3 regions of the Gracilibacillus sp. Marseille-QA3620 genome follow, and region 2 is predicted to be linked to each of the others. Evidence: riboswitches for the same ligand, from Rfam matches in the RefSeq annotation. Region 2 holds a riboswitch; each other region holds the start of a gene.
What was found. Region 2 has a riboswitch for S-adenosylmethionine ahead of ACY8DX_RS12255 (bifunctional homocysteine S-methyltransferase/methylenetetrahydrofolate reductase). Riboswitches for the same ligand answer to the same signal wherever they lie in the genome.

Region 1: another riboswitch for S-adenosylmethionine. It lies ahead of ACY8DX_RS14880 (methionine biosynthesis PLP-dependent protein); the one in region 2 lies ahead of ACY8DX_RS12255 (bifunctional homocysteine S-methyltransferase/methylenetetrahydrofolate reductase).
Region 3: another riboswitch for S-adenosylmethionine. It lies ahead of ACY8DX_RS18445 (methionine ABC transporter ATP-binding protein); the one in region 2 lies ahead of ACY8DX_RS12255 (bifunctional homocysteine S-methyltransferase/methylenetetrahydrofolate reductase).

The regions. Positions count from the first base shown of each region.
Region 1 is NZ_CM143102.1:2,943,990-2,950,293, forward strand. It holds gene ACY8DX_RS14870 (nicotinate phosphoribosyltransferase) at 1-698, opposite strand, end outside; gene ACY8DX_RS14875 (cysteine hydrolase family protein) at 716-1,267, opposite strand; gene ACY8DX_RS14880 (methionine biosynthesis PLP-dependent protein) at 1,501-2,616, opposite strand; SAM riboswitch class I at 2,686-2,804, opposite strand; gene ACY8DX_RS14885 (M42 family metallopeptidase) at 2,936-3,982, shown strand; one part of gene ACY8DX_RS14890 (IS3 family transposase) at 4,067-5,019, opposite strand; one part of gene ACY8DX_RS14890 (IS3 family transposase) at 5,019-5,397, opposite strand; gene ACY8DX_RS14895 (patatin-like phospholipase family protein) at 5,545-6,304, opposite strand, start outside.
Region 2 is NZ_CM143102.1:2,435,192-2,441,495, forward strand. It holds gene metH (methionine synthase) at 1-422, opposite strand, end outside; gene ACY8DX_RS12255 (bifunctional homocysteine S-methyltransferase/methylenetetrahydrofolate reductase) at 419-2,269, opposite strand; SAM riboswitch class I at 2,355-2,459, opposite strand; gene ACY8DX_RS12260 (class I SAM-dependent methyltransferase) at 2,583-3,185, shown strand; gene ltrA (group II intron reverse transcriptase/maturase) at 3,856-5,667, opposite strand.
Region 3 is NZ_CM143102.1:3,646,065-3,652,368, reverse strand. It holds gene ACY8DX_RS18450 (O-acetylhomoserine aminocarboxypropyltransferase/cysteine synthase family protein) at 79-1,395, shown strand; SAM riboswitch class I at 1,489-1,606, shown strand; gene ACY8DX_RS18445 (methionine ABC transporter ATP-binding protein) at 1,718-2,749, shown strand; gene ACY8DX_RS18440 (methionine ABC transporter permease) at 2,746-3,414, shown strand; gene ACY8DX_RS18435 (MetQ/NlpA family ABC transporter substrate-binding protein) at 3,430-4,260, shown strand; one part of gene ACY8DX_RS18430 (IS3 family transposase) at 4,411-4,789, shown strand; one part of gene ACY8DX_RS18430 (IS3 family transposase) at 4,789-5,741, shown strand; gene ACY8DX_RS18425 (YuzK family famiily protein) at 6,026-6,187, shown strand.

The DNA.
Region 1 (6,304 bases), 510 kb from region 2:
GTGTCGACGAGGAAGGTGCAGTCATAATGGGATTCCGCGTATTTCTTGAAGGCTGTGTATTCGTCACGATAGGTTTGGACAAGGGCATGGGCATGCGTTCCTACGACTGGTATGCCGAATAATTTACCTGCGCGGACATTGCTTGTCGCTTGGAATCCGCCGATAAAGGCCGCGCGTGTCCCCCAAATGGCCGCTTCGGTTTCCTGAGCTCTTCTTGTCCCAAACTCAAATAATGGATCGCCATCGGCTACCATGGTGAGCCTTGAGGCCTTTGTTGCAATCAATGTCTGGTAGTTGACGACATTGAGGATAGCCGTCTCAACAAGCTGTGCCTGAGCTAGCGGGGCTTCAATACGCATAAGAGGCTCATTCTCAAATACGAGCTCCCCTTCCTTCATGCTTCTAATTGTTCCTGTAAATTTTAGTTCCTTAAGGTAGGACAGGAAGTCATCAGCATAACCTACTTCATTACGTAAATATTCAATATCAGTGTCTGTAAAACGCAGCTCTTTAATATACGTAATGACACGCTCAAGTCCTGCAAAAACGGCATAGCCGTTCCCAAATGGGTTACGTCTAAAGTAAACGTCAAAGACGGCTTTTCTGTTATGGATGCCATCCCGGAAGTATGTTTCCATCATATTAATTTGGTATAGATCTGTATGTAACGCAAAGCTGTCATCTTGATAGTGTTTCATCAAGCTTCCTCCTTAATTTATAAAACATCTGCTCCAAGTGTTTGTTCAAAATGGCCAAGAGCCCATTGATGGCCGGCCTCATTGAAGCTTGCCACTCCATCTTTATGGACGATGATCTTGTAGCCTTTATTGTAAGCATCCACCGCTGTATGGAGGACACAAATATCTGTACAAACCCCGACTAAATGAAGCTCGGTGATTCCCCGCTCACGAAGCTTGATATCAAGGTCCGTGCCGGCGAAAGCAGAATAACGCGTCTTGTCAATCCAAAGGACATGGTCTTCGTCCTTGTTCCTATTATACACATTTTGCAGATTTCCAAATAAATCTCTGCCAGCAGTGAAACGGATATTATGGGGCGGGAACAATTTCGTTTCCGGGTGGTAAGGATCATTCTCTTCATGCACATCAATGGCAAATACGACATAATCCTTCCGTTTAATGAATTCTTCTGTCAATGAAACAATATAATCCTCAATTCGCTGCCCTGGCTCACCGCAGGTCAATCTTCCCTCATCTGCCACAAAGTCGTATGTATAATCGATATTAATCAGCGCCTTCAACCGAATCACTCCTCTGAATTTATGGTTGGACTGTCATCAGCATAACAAAAAATCATGCGAGATGTCTTTACAAATAATTTTACAGCTATTCTACCATTTAAGACAGAAGATTTCCGCTTCTTCACCCGTTTTTTCCTTCTTGCCAGCTTTAAGCTGCTTATCTCTTACATTTTCCTAAAATCACCATCATTACTCCATAAGAAAAGCCAGCCCTGCAAAATGGACTGGCTGAACGGATATTATGCTTGCACTTGTTTGCTGCTAACCGCTTCAAAGGCGTTCTTCAGGTCGGCAATTAAATCATCAGCATGTTCGATACCAACGGAGAAGCGGAGCAGCCGGTTACAAACACCACCTGCTATGCGGACCTCCTCCGGGATATCGGCATGCGTTTGTGTAGCCGGGTAGGTCATAAGGCTTTCAACCCCTCCAAGACTCTCTGCGAAGGTGATGACACCAAGGCTTTTCAGGAAGTGATTGACCCATTTCTCAGATTGAAGCCTAAACGAAATCATGCCGCCTTTTCCCGGATAGAGGACATCGATGACCTCCTCCCGCTCCTGTAAGAAAGCCGCGATTTTCCCAGCGTTCTCCTCATGCTGCTTCATGCGAAGGCTCAATGTCTTCATTCCTCTCATGACAAGCCAGGAATCAAATGGCGAAAGGATAGCCCCTGTTGCATTTTGATATTCATCAAGCTTTTGGCAGACATCCTCTCCCTTTGCAGCAATGAGGCCAGCAAGAACATCATTATGACCGGCAATATATTTTGTCGCACTGTGAACAACAATATCAGCACCGAGTTCAAGCGGACGCTGCAAGATTGGTGTGTAAAAGGTATTATCAACAATCAAAAGGAGGTTATTCTCTTGACTTAAATCAGCAATTGCCCGGATATCGATTTCCTGCATTAAAGGGTTTGTCGGTGTTTCAATAAAAAAGGCTTTTGTCTGACTTGAAATGGATTCAGCAAAATCTCTATAGGACTGGCATTGAACAAAAGTGATGCCGTATTTCTTCCAGGTTTTTTCGAATAAACGATATGTACCACCATATAAATCAGCTGAAACAAGGATCTCATCACCCGGTTCGAATAATGTGAGCAAAGCATGGATGGCTGCCATGCCAGAACTATAGGCAAAGCCTTGCTCACCGCCTTCAAGGGCCGCGATGGCCTTTTCCAAAACCTCTCGGGTCGGATTTCCTGTCCTAGTATAGTCATAGCCTGTTGATTGTCCAATCCCCTCATGCCTGTATGCGGTCGAGAAATAAACGGGCGTGTTCACCGTACCTGTTTGTGTTTCACTTCGATTGCCGATTTGGGCTAATACTGTTTCAATCTTCCATGCGGTCATTGTTCTGCCCCTCCCAAATAAAAAATAAAAAAGCCTTCCAAGAAGAAGACTTATCGAGCTTTACTCTCCTTCTTATCTCTCGAGGCACATAAATATGCATATGCCTTGCAGGATTTAGCACCTTTCCGAATGCATCGGCGGTTGCTGAGACATCATCGGGCCCGTCCCTCCGTCTCTCGCGATAAGATTTGTTCGAATATTCATTTAACTATAATTTACATGGATATCCTAAAAAAGGCAAGAAATTTCTCATCTATTGTACCCTTTTTCCACGGAGGTATATAATAGAGCTATTCACTAATAAGAGGAGTGTCTACAAATGAAAGCAGACGGTCAAGAGATATACGGCTACATAAAAGATTTGGTTTCCATTCCAAGCCCGACTGGCTATACGGAAGAGGCCATTCGTTATACAGAGAACTTTCTGAATACATGCGGAATTGGAAACAAACGGACGAATAAAGGGGCCTTGCTTGCGACAATTAAAGGCCAAGATGATTCTAAACACCGCTTCCTGACAGCCCATGTGGATACTTTGGGAGCAATGGTCAAGGAAATCAAACCAAGCGGGCGTTTAAAGCTGACGATGATCGGCGGCTTTCGCTGGAATGCCTGTGAGGGAGAATACTGCAAGATTCATACAGCAGACGGTAATGTGTACACAGGAACGATTTTACTAAACCAAACCTCTGTCCACGTTTATCAGAAAATGGGTGAAGTGAAACGCGACGATGACCATATGGAAGTTCGGATTGATGCGGTCACCAAATCAAAATCAGATACGCAAGCACTCGGTATTGAGGTCGGTGATTTTGTCTCATTTGAGCCTCGGGCAGAGCTTGCTGGGGACGGCTTCTTAAAGTCAAGGCATCTGGATGACAAAGCGAGTGTCGGCATCCTACTCTACTTGATAAAACAACTGAAGGAACAAAACATCACCCTTCCATACACTACCCATTTCCTTATTTCCAATAATGAAGAAATCGGCTATGGCGGAAACTCTAATATTCCGGACGAAACTGTTGAGTATTTAGCTGTGGATATGGGCGCAATTGGAGACGGCCAAACAACGGACGAGTATAGTGTATCCATCTGCGCGAAGGATTCAAGCGGTCCTTATCATTATGGCCTGCGCCAGCATCTTGTCAAATTAGCCCAGGAGCATGATATTGATTACCGTGTTGATATATATCCTTTTTATGGATCTGATGCCTCCGCTGCCATCCGGGCCGGGTATGATATCGTTCATGGATTAATCGGACCGGGGATTGACGCCTCTCATGCGTTTGAGCGCACACATATCAGTTCCATTGAACATACGGCCAATTTGATTTGGCATTATTTGCAGTCAGAGCTAGTCGTCTGATTATTGCCTAAAAAAGGGGTGGGAATAGATGGGTGAACTGCACCCTATAAAGTAGACAGTTTAATAAAAAGGGATGTGCCGTGTTTATGCGGCGATGAGATGACTTCGGTAAGCTGCCGGAGTCATCTTTTTTAATGTCCATTGCTTTCTCGTATTGTTATAGTAATCCATATAATCATCAATCATATATTTTAGTTCTGCCAAACTGTTTGCCTCCTTATAAGGAACTTCGTCCTTCATATGTCCAAAGAAGGATTCCATTGGGGCGTTGTCCAGGCAGTTTCCCCTTCGTGACATGGACTGTAAGAGCCCCATCTCTTTCACGCGAGATTGATATTCAGGATGCGTGTAATGAAACCCTTGATCCGAATGAATCATTGCTTCTGGATGTAATTGATTCCCATAACAACTTTCTAACTTGGTTAATGTTCGGTAGACTATCTCCATCCGTAGGCTTGTCGAGAGTTCATAGGCGACGATCTCTCGTGTCGCCACATCTTTCACGCAAGACAAATAAGCCGTCTTCCCACCGCGGATTTGCAGGTAGGTGATGTCGGTCAAGAAGACTTTCCCTGGTTCCTGTTGGTCAAACTGGCGGTTCAAATGGTTGGGTACCTGACGGTGAACCTCTGTTGCCTTGGCCATCGTACGGTATGGGTTCGCTCTCCGTACCTTGGCAAAAAAGTGAAACTTGCGCATCAATCGAAGGATTTTCTTGTGGTTCATTGGCTGACCGGCTTTCTCGGTGACTTCCATATATAAGCCGCGATAACCGATTTTCCCTTGGGCCTCATCATAAATCTCTTTTAGAAAGACATAATCCTGATAATCAGACTCCTCCCGGATAGCTTGTTTTTCCGCATTCTGAAGCCATTTATAATAGCCGCTTGGACTCACTTGGGCCACTTCACATAAATAACGGACCATGTTCTTCAATTGATAAAGCCGAATCGTCTCATTAATGACTTGGTATTTCTCTCGGGCTTTTAACGACGATTCTTCTTCGCCTGCCTTTCCAACTCGTCTAGCTTTTTTAGTAAGGTCAATTCCGCCTCTAAGAGGCGAATGCGGGCTTCTGCTTGGGCCAATTTCTTCTCGGCAGAGGCATTCTCTTTCTTGGGGCGTCCCTTACTCGCTTTTCCTCGGCGTTCCTCTAAAAAGCCATTTTCTCCGTATGTTTGGAAGGTTCTGCGCCAACGAGCCAGGGCGCTTTGGGCTTTTTTAATGCCAATCACCTCTAAATCGAAACCTGCTTCTCGGAATATTTCCGCTGGGCCTTTCCCAGATTGGTTTTGTTTAACCGCCTGCAGTTTGAAGTCAGGGGTATACTGAATCGCGCGGTCTGTCACGGCTTTAACGTTTGGATTAGCTTCTAGTAGTCTTTGTTGGTGTTCATTAAAGATAATCTTACTCATGAAAAATACTCCGTTCTAAAAATCGTAATGTTAGTATAACGGGAGTTTTCCGGAAAGAGAATAGGAAAACCCCGAATAGGGTCCACTTTTTTTAAAGTGTCCACTATTCGGGGTTCAGTTCAGGGTCTATTCCTCCCCCTTTTTATCTCATAATAACTCCTTCAATTTTCCATATGCTTTCTTTGCTTCCCGGTAGCCTTCCTCATACAGATTCTCAAGCTTTTGCGGATTCCGTCCGATGGTGGAAACATCAAGCCTCCGTATTGGCTGGATAATAACAACGTTCCCCTTCTCCTCTTCCTCCTTAAGATACTTTATCGTGTCATTATAGACGATATGATGGTTTTTCATTGCTTTCAACAGTCCCGCATATTTCCCATATTTCCTTGAGGCAAGCCAATTCCAATTTGATGGTGCCTCTCTATATCCTTTATTCTTCGTTAATACAACAATGTTTTTCGTGTTTCCGTCTTTCACCGATTTCTTAATGGGAATAGGATCGGTCACACCCCCATCAAGGAGATATCGTCCATTAAAGGATACCTCCGGTGCAAACAACGGCAAGGAGCTGGAAGCCCTTAGTATGGTAAGCATATCCTTACTATATGATTGTTTATCAAAATAAACAGCTTCGCCAGTCTCACAATCGGTCGTTCCAACGACAAAGCCTTCCTTTGAGCTGCAGAATGTTTCCATATCAAAAGGAATTAGCTCATTTGGCATTTTGTCAAAAATTAAATCCATTCCAAACAATTCCCTATTTCGCAAAAAGCGCTTAAAGGAGATGTATTCAGGATGTCGACTGTATTCAATGATCACCTGATGATTCCGATTCATTTGGCGGGCAATATAGGAGCTGCCATTACATGCCCCTGCTGAAACTCCAATGGTATACGGGATATAGATA
Region 2 (6,304 bases):
ACGAGCGTCTCAAATGTCGTTCCTCCGGTTACAGATAAGGTCTTGGTTGTCGGTCCCATTGAGCCGGCTACAAAGCGGGTCCCGTCTTCTGTTCCGAGACCATCGACAGCCTCTCTCGCAAGCTGGGCTGATTTCACATTCAACTCATAGGCAAGATGGCTTAATCCATATTCATCTAGGACAATCGGTGTCGCACCGAATGTATTCGTCTCGATAATGTCAGCTCCCGCAAGCAAATACTGCTCATGGATGGTTCGAATTGCATCCGGTCTTGTGATGGACAAATATTCATTGCACCCATCATATTCCTCCCCTCCAAAATCCGCTTCCGTCAGATTAAGTGCCTGGATCATCGTTCCCATTGCCCCATCAAGGATGACAATTCTCTCATTCAGTAAATCTCTTAATTTATGTGAATTCATTGTTCAAACACATCCCCGCTTATGACTGATTTCTTCGTGCTGGCGTATGCCACAAGTTCTCCGCTTAATTCATATCTCATAAAAGGTGTAATAATATAATGTCCGTTAAAATATTCTGCCGCCGCATCCAAAAGCTCCTTAGAAATGGCGAGACTTTCCCTCATCGATGCCTCCGCATCTGTTCCTGCCTTTTCCATTGCACGCAGCACAGGCTCCGGCAAGGTAATTCCCGGCACCTCATTATGCAGGAACGAGGCATTCCGGTAACTCGTCAGCGGCATAATCCCAATAAAGATCGGGGCTTTAATATGCCTGGTCGCTTCATAAACTTCCCGAATTTTCTCGACGGAAAATACCGGCTGCGTGAGGAAATAATCCGCTCCCGCCTGGATTTTCTTCTCCATTCTCACAACAGCCTTATCCACATATTTTACATTTGGATTGAAAGCCGCAGCCACCTCGAAATTCGTCTGTCCGCCCAGCGATTTCCCCGAATAGGAAATACCCGCATTGAACTGTTTGACTAATGAAATCAAGTCAATGGAAGACAAGTCATAGACAGAGGTTGCACCTGGAAAATCACCGATTTTCGAGGGATCTCCCGTTACAATTAGGACCTCATTAAGCCCTATTGTGTGCATCCCCATTAAATGAGATTGCAAGCCAATGAGGTTGTGGTCGCGGCACGTCAAATGGACAAGTGGATTCTTCTTCAGCTCAGCCTTCAGCAAGGAAGCAATCGCGACGTTTGATATGCGAGGGGAGGCCAGAGAGTTATCCGCTAGCGTAATGGCATCAGCCCCCATCTCGTGCAAATATCGACTCCCCTTCATGAACTCTTCCACTCCAAGCGTTTTCGGCGGATCCAATTCTACGAGAATAGCAGGCCCTTTCTTCACCTTCCCTAAAATCGTCTCTTTATCCGGCTGTCGAAAATCATAGGTGTAGACATGGGATTTTCGGCTGATGACCTCCTTCTTTTCTGTCAAAGGCACAAGACCAAGAATCCCCTTTTTAATGGCCCGTACATGGGCGGGCGTTGTCCCGCAGCAGCCGCCAATTAACCGCACACCCTGTTCCACGAGCTGTTTCGCTGCGCTGACAAAATAATCTGCATCAGTCGAGTAAACATAACGGCCATCCGTAAAGTCGGGCAGACTCGCATTAGGATAGGCAGAGTAGAAGGCATCTTCTCTTAATGGCACCTCCTCGAATGAACGAATCATATGGTAGGGCCCCATACGGCAATTTAACCCAATGATATCGACTCCTTTTCCTTTGATCAGGTCAAAGGCATCCTTCACCTGCATGCCATTTTGAAGCAGGCCGACTTCATGCAAGGAAATATTGGCGACAATCGGTAAATTCGTTTGCTTTCTTGCTATCTCAAGGACATGTAATAATTCCTCTAGGTCATAATAGGTTTCCAGGATTAGACCGTCCGGCTCTTCTAGAAGAAGCGCATCCAGCTGCTCTTTGAAATAGGTCCCAATCTCCGTCAAGCTTAGCTCGGATTTCCGTACGCTGCGTAGCCCGCCTATCGTACCAAGGACATAAACCCGGCCTGCTGCCGCTTCCTTGGCAAGCCTGACTCCCTCCCTGTTTATCCGCTCAACCTCACCTTCAAGTCCGTAGCGCTTCAGCTTATGATAGTTAGCTCCAAATGTATTTGTTTGAATCAGATCGGCACCTGCTTCTATATATTCCTTATGTAATTCGGCAATCCGTTCTGGATTGGTGAGATTTAATTCCTCATAGCATGTATCTATCCCAAAGGAATAGAGCAATGTACCGCTCGCTCCATCTCCAACAAGGATTTCCCCCTTAAGTCTCTCTAGTAAACGCATCATTTCCCCTCCCCTTGAGTATGCAGATGGATGTCCGATTATAAAGAAAGAGCCTTTCAAAAATGAAGGCCCCAGTTATGTACGGCACTCATCTTTCAAGCTAAGCTTGCTGGATTTAGCACCTTGGACACTGTTTGTCCAGGTTGCTGAGGTTTCGCAGGGCCAGTCCCTCCGCCTCTCTAGATAAGAAAATATTGGATTGTTTATTAAATTTACTACAAATTTTCAGTAATTTCAATTTATTTAGAAGATTATTCTCAAAAAGTTACCCCTCTCCCATATTTGGGTAATAAGGGAATGAGGTGAATGATGTATGAAGGATTTCGTTTCAAAGCAATTTAAAGAACCAAAGGGGTTGATTGGAAAAGCAGCAGGCAAGGTCATGGCAGTTGAAAATGGCGTATTATATGATTGGACCTTCAAGGAGCTCGGATTGGTAAATGGAGATAAAGTACTCGAGATTGGATTTGGCCCAGGTGAGGGGCTGCATATGCTTCTCTCTTCCTTCCCGAAATGCCGTCTTGATGGCTTTGATCCATCACAGGCAATGATAGACTTGGCCAAAGAGCGAAATGAAGACTCCCTGAAAAGCGGGCGTCTCACCATCACGCTTGGAACAGCTTTAGATGTACCATTAGAGAATCAATATAACCGTATATACAGCGTTAACAGTTTCCCTATGTGGGAAGAAAAAGAAACCTCCCTCAGCCGTTTGCATGCCCTTTTGACAACTGGAGGAAGCCTCACCATCACCGTCCAGCCCCGGCAAAAGGATGCCACCATCAAACACGCTGCCAAGCTCTCCCTCGAGATTTCGTCACTCATGAAAAGGACTGGATTCCATTCCATCAGAACAAATGAAATGGAGCTGAAACCATGTACCGCTGTTTCCGTCAGCGGGATAAAAGGGGACTAAGCTATTTTAATAAAGATTGTAAGAGGCACCCTAAAAGTCAGAATTAAAATCTACCTTTTGGGGTGTTCGATTATCACGAACTAATCAGCTATTGGATATGATTCTTATCAATCAGTTAATAACTCAGTCTTATACGTAGACCGAATATTTACCGGTATTTTATTAAAAATGTGAAGGGGAATTCCCCTTTCACACTTTTAAAGTGTGTATGGAATCTCCAATATTAAATAAAAAAATGGGGTAAGTTGGTTCGTAAACAAACTCCATCCAGCCCTCTGGAATGTGTATCTCTTTCATCACATATATTAATTCCTATGAAGTATTCTTCACTTAATTGGTTTTCTACTAACATTCTTAATTTAAGACCCATTTTATCTGAGAATCCTAAGTCAGTATAATTCGCTTCTATATTCTCTCCCCTTAGTCCGGTTTATTCAGTAAAATACTGCTGCCCTTACTAATTAAACCACATGTAACGAAACTGCTCTATTTGTCCAATAAGACATCAGTAAAAAAAGCGTCAATCCTTCTTGATACGAATAGGTAAGGGTTTAAAGTTATCGCTCCCTTTTCCCCTCGTTCACACCGTACGTGCAACTTTCATCGCATACGGCGTTCCAACTAATCCAATTCGTTCATTTCTATGTGTAGGCAAGATGTTTTGTATAAATCAGATTGCTCCATTGTTACATTGCTTACGCAATGCGTTGACTTTTTCTTTTTGCTTTTTGGTTATTTTTAACGCTTTTACTAAGCAATTAATTTTCTCGCGGTCTTTCAGATGTACGAGACGATGTATGGATTCATGAAGTACGATAAGATTCGCATATGAATCATCTTTTGTAAGATGATAGGGTGTTTTATGATGGCAATGCCAATCGGTTAATCCTAGTTCCATTCCTGTAACCGCACATTTCCCATATTGGGCTATGAATCTACTGATTCGATTGTCATTGTATTCTATCGTACGATTGGGAATAAACTGTTTCATGATGTAACTCAAAACATGCTTATTAATTGCTTTCAGGTTCTTATGAATTTTATCTCTGCCTTCGGCAGTGTAATTACATATATTCTGCGAAAAGCATAAATTCACTTTGTTACGTTGGGCATGTATGGGGACAAATACCATATCTTTAATCTTGTAAAGCCTTGGTTTGTACCCTTCATAGCGTTTTTGTAGCGTTTTAGTCAACTCTTGAAATGTTGCTTCTGTTCTAACGTTTTTTAATCGATTGTGTAACGTCTTACGTAGATGAAAGTTCAGCTCATTTAAGTTTTTCGCTATTTCAGTAGCTACTGAATAGTAATTCTGTATTCCCATCACGACAGTATTGAAATTCCAGACCGTTTGTACACAAGGGTTCTTTTGTATCGCTTTTATGGATTGCTTGATATTGTCGAAAGCATTTTGCTTTGCTTTCTTTGACATATTTGATTTGACTACATATCCCATTCGGGTCTTTCCTTTGCGAAAGACTTTAAATTGAAAACCAAGAAACTCGGACGAGTTTTTCTTTAGGTTGATAACCTTTGATTTTTCTTCACTAGTTTCTAGATGCAGCCTTGTTTTCAAGAAATCCTTTACAGCGTAATTCATTTTCACCGCTTGAGAACGTGTACGGCATAAAATTTTAAAATCGTCCGCATAACGGACGATAAAGCATTCTTTTAATCTGGTCTTTTTAAGTGCTTTATGTTTACTGCCAGTATGCCTATATTGATGATGACTAGTAACCGTTTCCCATTGGCTACTAACCCACCAATCTAGTTCGTTTAAGACGATGTTTGATAAGAGAGGGGATAAAATCCCTCCTTGCGGAGTACCTTTTGTCGGTATTCCTTCTTCTACAATCTTTGCTTTCAGTAGTTTTGAAATAATCGAAAGTAGGGCTTTATCCCGAATGCCTAAAGTCCACATTTGTTTTAATAGCTTTCCATGATTCACATTATCAAAGAAGCCTTTGATATCCACATCCACACAATGATGTAATCCAACCATATTTACAAGATATTCGAATCTTGCTTTCGCATCATGTGTACTTCTATTTGGTCTAAATCCATAGCTGTGCTTATGAAATTTCGCCTCGCAAATCGGCTCTAACACCTGAAGAACACACTGTTGAAAGATTCTATCCCAAATAGTTGGAATACCTAAAGGTCGTACTTTTCCATTTGATTTAGGTATGAATACACGTCTTACTTCTTGTGGTTGATACCATTTAAACATATCTTGAACTTTTCTAATTACTTCTTCTACTGATAAATCTTTAATATCAATAATAGTTAATTGATCTGTTCCAGCCGTTTTACTTCCCGTATTTCTTTTAATATTTCGGTAAGCAAGACGGATATTTTCATCTGAATGCATTAAATCAACTAGCCCATAGAAATTATGACCATTAGCACTTCGAGCATATAATTGGTCAAAACAAGTTTGCATATCATAATACTCGCTGTGTCTCAGTTTCTTCCGTTTCAACAAGTCGGCTGCTCCTTTAGGAGCTGAACCTCTATTAGTCTCACAAGAACCTTATTAACCGATAAAGAACTGCCTTGCATGGTTGAATGATTCTTCTTTAGTCTAGTGGCTATCCCTCCATGTGGATTAGACATTTCATCGGTACTGTGCCACCACTTTCACTGATATAAAGAAGAGTTATACATTCGCTACTCTCACGAATGTTTTCCTCCTCAACGCTTCTTAGGGAGTAAGCCCTCCACGTTACCAGCTTACCATGTTGAGTTATATCTATTATGAAACCAACTTAGGTGCTTCCTCTGAGCCTGTTAACAATCATACGCCTGTAACGTATCATGGACTTTCATATTAGCTAGTTTTACTCATCCACCGTTAACCTCACAGATGGTGAGATACGCATTTCTACGTATTGGGCGTTTAGACCCGTACATTCGGAAGTTCGTCAGCAACCCCATTTCTTCTTGTAAGGCGTTTTGCATTCTCACCATATTGGTTCAACTCAAGCATCATGATTTACACCGCCCCCTCGGGTAAGGCTTTCGTCAGCCGATACTGTTACGGTAAATTCTAACGCCTATTTGCCGAGCTTATAACACAGAAAACCTTACTAGAGTCAGTGCTATTCGACGCAGAGAGA
Region 3 (6,304 bases), 1.2 Mb from region 2:
GAATCTACCCTCTTCTCCTAAGTGAAGAGGTTTTTTATTTTCCGGGAAATCACAAAAGATGAAAAGGAGTGTCGAAGGATGGGAGAAAAGAAGAAGTATCGCTTTGAAACAGTAGGAATTCATGGAGGGCTGCAGGAGGATGCATTATCTGGAGCAAGGGCCGTGCCTATCTATCAATCCAATGCTTATTTATTTAAGGATACAGACCATGCGGCCAATTTATTCGGGTTATCAGAGCCTGGCTATATTTATACCCGGATTCACAATCCGACATCGAGTGTCCTTGAGGAAAGGGTTGCAGAGCTTGAGGGTGGAATTGGTGCGCTTGCTGTTGCGAGCGGTCAAGCAGCCGTCACATTGTCCATTTTGAATATTGCGGGTGCAGGCGATGAAATTGTGGCAGCTTCTACACTCTACGGGGGTACATATAATTTATTTGCGACAACACTCCCTAAATATGGAATAGAGGTGAAGTTTGTCGACCCAAGTGATCCGGAGAATTTCAGACAGGCTATCACGCCGAAGACGAAGGCTGTCTTTGGAGAAACAATCGGTAATCCAAGCTTGAGTGTACTGGATATTGAAAAGGTGGCAGAGATTGCCCATGAGGCTGGTATTCCGCTTATTGTTGACAATACATTTGCGACCCCGTATTTATGCCGGCCCATTGAGCATGGAGCAGATATTGTTGTTCACTCTGCAACGAAATGGCTGCTTGGGAATGGAACAACCTTAGGGGGCATTATTGTGGATGCAGGAAAGTTTGACTGGAATTCTCCGAAATTCCCAGGGTTTACGGAGCCTGATTCAAGCTATCATGACATCATTTACAGCGAGGCCATTGGGGCAGCTGCCTATATTATTAAAGCGAGAGTCCAGCTATTAAGGGATTTGGGTCCAGCCTTAAGTCCATACAATGCATTTCAATTTATTCTTGGTCTTGAAACCCTGCATGTCAGGATGAAGGAGCATATTGCCAATACTGAGGAGATCATTGAATACTTAAAGCAGCATCCAGCTGTAAGCTGGGTTCTGTATCCAGGTGATCCAGACCATCCTGATTATGAGCTCGCCAATAAATATTTGCCAAAAGGAGCGGGTGCTGTAGCTGTTTTCGGCATCAAGGGCGGAAGGGCTGCCGGAAAGACATTGATTGATACAATCGGCCTGTGGTCACATGTCGCGAATGTCGGAGATGCGAAGAGCTTGATTATTCATCCCGCAAGCACGACTCACCAGCAATTAAGGGGAGAAGATTTGAAGGCATCCGGGGTGACTGATGATCTCGTTCGTCTTTCCATCGGGATTGAGAATGTGGAGGATTTAATCGAAGAGCTTGAGCTTGCTATCGAGAAGGCAACAGGCATCAGCTCCCAATCCGTTACAACGAAATGATAGAATTTTGTGGTAAAATAAAAAGTCCTTATTGACACCTCGTTCTTCTCCATGGTAGGATAACATTCAGTAACAAGTGAATGAATCGAACGACTCTTATCCAGAGAGGTGGAGGGATGTGCCCTATGAAGCCCGGCAACCGGCAATCATGACAGCCATGATTGAAAAGGTGCCAATTCACACAGGATTATTAAGTCCTGGAAGATGAGAGAAAGGAACATGCATAAGTTAATTATTCATGCCTTTCTGCTCATAGCAGGAAGGCATTTTTTATTGAATTGGAATCTATGGAGCATAAGAGAAAGAGCAGGTGAAGGTTTAAGTGATCACGTTAAATGATGTATCCAAGACATATACAAAAACATTTAAAAAAGGTACATCCATTAAAGCCGTTGATCATGTGTCCCTATCAATTGAGCAAGGTGAGATATTTGGGATTATTGGATACAGCGGAGCTGGAAAAAGTACGCTTATCCGCATGCTAAACGGGTTGGAGAAACCGACAAAAGGAACAGTAAAGGTTGCCGGACGAGATATGGGCGCCATTAAAGGTAAGGAATTACGGAATGCTCGTAAGGAAGTGAGCATGATATTCCAGCACTTCAATCTTCTATGGTCACGGACGGTTAGTGAAAATATAGAATTTCCGCTGGAAATAGCGAGAGTGCCAAAGCATAAGAGGAAAGCTAGAGTGAAGGAGCTTATCAAGCTTGTCGGCCTTGAAGGGCGCGGAGATGCCTATCCTTCCCAATTGAGCGGCGGACAAAAGCAGCGTGTCGGCATTGCGCGTGCACTTGCCAATAATCCAAAGGTCCTTTTATGTGATGAGGCAACATCAGCACTCGATCCACAAACAACAGATGATATTCTCGATTTATTGGTTGATATCAATAAACGTTTAGGCTTAACCATTGTCCTTATCACCCATGAAATGCATGTCATTCGCAAGATTTGTCATCGTGTAGCAGTAATGGAGCTGGGCAAGGTTGTGGAAAGCGGGCAGGTGCTAGATGTGTTCAAGAAACCGGAAGCACCTATTACGAAGCGATTTGTTCAGCAGGTCACAGAGCCAGAGGAAACGAAGGAAACGATTGAGCATATGCTTGAAGCATATCCGACAGGGAAGGTTGTTCAGCTATCCTTTATTGGTGAGTCAGCGGAAACCCCAGTGCTCTCTGAGGTCATTCGTTCTTACCAAATTAACGTAAATATTCTGCAAGGGAAAATCTCTCAAACTCAAAACGGTTCCTATGGAACCTTATTCATTCATCTGGATGGAGAACAATCAGAAGTAGCGAAAGCCATCGAGTATCTCCATAATCAAGACATCGGTGTGGAGGTGATTTCAGAATGATGGAGACCTATTTTCCAAATGTCGTGTGGGAGCGTATTTCAGAGGCAACGATGGAGACGCTATACATGACAGGAATCGCTTTAGTAGCAACATTTTTCCTAGGCATTATCCTAGGCCTTCTGTTGTTCTTGACATCAAAAGGAAATCTGTGGGAAAACAAAATCATTTATGGAATTGTGGGCGCCTTTGTGAATATTTTCCGCTCTATTCCATTTATTATCTTAATCGTTTTGCTCATTCCCTTCACAAAAGCCCTCGTGGGAAGCATTATTGGGGCAAATGCGGCACTGCCGGCTTTAATCATCGGTGCGGCGCCATTTTATGCGAGAATGGTTGAGATTGGACTTAGAGAAATTGACAAAGGGGTTATTGAAGCTGCCAAGTCGATGGGGGCAACCTCGTTCACCATCATTTGGAAGGTGTTGATTCCTGAGTCATTACCAGCACTTGTGTCTGGGATAACGGTAACGGCAATCGCATTAGTTGGCTATACAGCGATGGCAGGGTTGATTGGAGCAGGCGGACTTGGTAATTTAGCTTACCTGGAAGGGTTCAGCCGAGGACAATCCGATGTAACAATAGTGGCTACCATCTTAGTATTGATCATCGTGTTTATCCTCCAATTTATTGGAGATATCATAACCAGGAAACTGGATAAACGTTAAGGGAGGAAGATGGAGTTGAAAAAGAAATTATCATTCATTTTAGTACTTTGCTTCACTTTAATATTGGCGGCTTGCGGCAGTTCAGAGGATTCAGGTTCAGGTGATGGGGATACAAAGAAATTGACTGTAGGCGCATCTAATGTTCCTCATGCAGAAATTTTGGAAAAGGCAAAGCCATTACTTGAAGAAAAGGGCATTGACTTGGAGATTGAAGTATTCACTGATTATGTAATGCCGAATAAAGCGTTAGCGGATGGATCCATTGATGCAAACTACTTCCAGCACATCCCGTATTTCGAGCAGCAGGTTGAGGAGAATGAGTATGATTTCGCTAATGCTGGCGGAATTCATATTGAGCCAATCGGCGTTTACTCCAAGAAATATGACAGCTTAGATGACCTGCCAGAAGGGGCTGAAATTATTATGAGCAGCTCCGTTGCTGACCACGGCCGTATCCTATCTATGCTTGAGACAGAAGGTTTAATCACATTGAAGGAAGATGTGAATAAAGTGAAAGCCACTGTAGATGATATTGAGAAAAACCCTAAGAAATTGAAATTTAAAACAGACATTGAAGCACCAATGCTTACTCAAGTCTACAATAATGATGAAGGCGATGCAGTCTTAATCAACTCCAACTATGCGATTGACGCAGATCTTGTCCCAGCTGAGGATGCAATCGCACTTGAAAGTCCTGAAGATAACCCGTACGTAAACATTATTGCGGTTCGTACGGAAGATAAGGATAATGAAGCAATCAAGACATTGGTTGAAGTCCTTAAATCCGATGAGATTAAAGACTTCATCAATGAAGAATATAAAGGTTCTGTCATTCCGGCAGAATAAAAAAATACAAAAGGTGCATGTCCGATTCTGAACTGAACCCTGAATAGTGGACACTTTAAAAAAAGTGGACCCTATTCGGGGTTTTCCTATTCTCTTTCCGGAAAACTCCCGTTATACTAACATTACGATTTTTAGAACGGAGTATTTTTCATGAGTAAGATTATCTTTAATGAACACCAACAGAGACTACTAGAAGCTAACCCAAACGTTAAAGCCGTGACCGACCGCACCATTCAGTATACCCCTGACTTTAAACTGCAGGCGGTTAAACAAAACCATTCTGGGAAAGGCCCCGCGGAAATATTTCGAGAAGCAGGTTTTAATTTAGAGGTGATTGGCATAAAAAAAGCCCAAAGTGCCTTGGCTCGTTGGCGCAGAACCTACCAAGTATACGGAGAAAATGGCTTTTTAGAGGAACGTCGAGGAAAAGCGAGTAAAGGTCGCCCCAAGAGAGAGAATGCCTCTGCCGAGAAAAAGCTAGCCCAGGCGGAAGCCCGTATTCGCCTGTTAGAGGCGGAATTGACCTTACTAAAAAAGCTAGACGAGTTGGAAAGGCAGGCGAAGAAGAATCGTCGTTAAAAGCCCGAGAGAAATACCAAGTCATCAATGAGACGATTCGGCTCTATCAATTGAAGAACATGGTCCGTTACTTATGTGAAGTGGCCAAAGTGAGTCCAAGCGGCTATTACAAGTGGCTTCAGAATGCAGAAAAACAAGCTGTTCGAGAGGAATCCGATTATCAGGATTATGTCTTTCTGAAAGAGATTTATGATGAGGCTCAAGGGAAAATCGGCTATCGAGGCTTATATATGGAAGCCGCTGAGAAAGCCGGTCAGCCGATGAACCACAAGAAAATCCTGCGTTTGATGCGCAAGTTTCACTTTTTTGCCAAGGTACGGAGAGCGAATCCTTACCGCACGATGGCTAAGGCAACAGAGGTTCACCGTCAGGTACCCAACCACTTGAACCGCCAGTTTGACCAGCAGGAACCAGGGAAGGTCTTCTTGACCGACATCACCTACCTGCAAATCCGGGGTGGGAAGACGGCTTATTTGTCTTGCGTGAAGGATGTGGCGACACGAGAAATCGTCGCCTACGAACTCTCGACAAGCCTGCAGATGGAGATTGTCTACCGAACATTAACGAAGTTAGAAAGCTTTTATGAGAATCGATTACATCCAGAAGCGATGATCCATTCCGATCAAGGTTTCCATTACACTCATCCTGAATATCAATCTCGCGTGAAAGAAATGGGGCTCTTACAATCCATGTCACGAAGGGGAAACTGCCTTGACAACGCTCCGATGGAATCCTTCTTTGGACATATGAAAGACGAAGTTCCTTATAAGCAAGCAAACAGTATAGCAGAACTTAAATACTTGATTGATGATTACATGGATCACTATAACAACACGAGAAAGCAATGGACATTAAAGAAGATGACTCCGGCAGCTTACCGAAGTCATCTCATCGCCGCCTAAACACGGCACATCCCTTTTTATTAAACTGTCTACTTTATAGGGTTCAGTTCATTCATTTCGGAATGCACCTTTTTTCTTCTATTATATATACCTGCTTGATAAGACATATCGTCCGGCATTTCTCAGAATGATGAAGCAATTCCATTGAGAAATCGACGAAATCACTTTTAACAATCGCTCAGCGTGGTATATAGACATTGAGAGCTCTCTAATAAAGTGATAACCTTAACTTAATAATTCGAAAGGGATGATTCATTATTTTTGACAATCAGCTGCATCTCAGAGTGACGAACGAAATGGAAAAGGCTATGAGGCAGGCGCACGGAGTTGGATATGAGGTGTACAACCAGAAGTTAGATGTGCGCATGCGAGTAGAGGAACGACGAGAAGACAGTTATTTGAAAAGTAATGAGATTGTAAATGATCTGAATCGACGAGTCTTCTAATTTTAGAAGATATTATAGAAAAATGGGAAAGAACCAGCATACAATTGCTGGTTCTTTTCTTTCTCATAATTTAACTTTATAATAGCCTTACGCAGTAATTGTTATGGCAGGAGAATG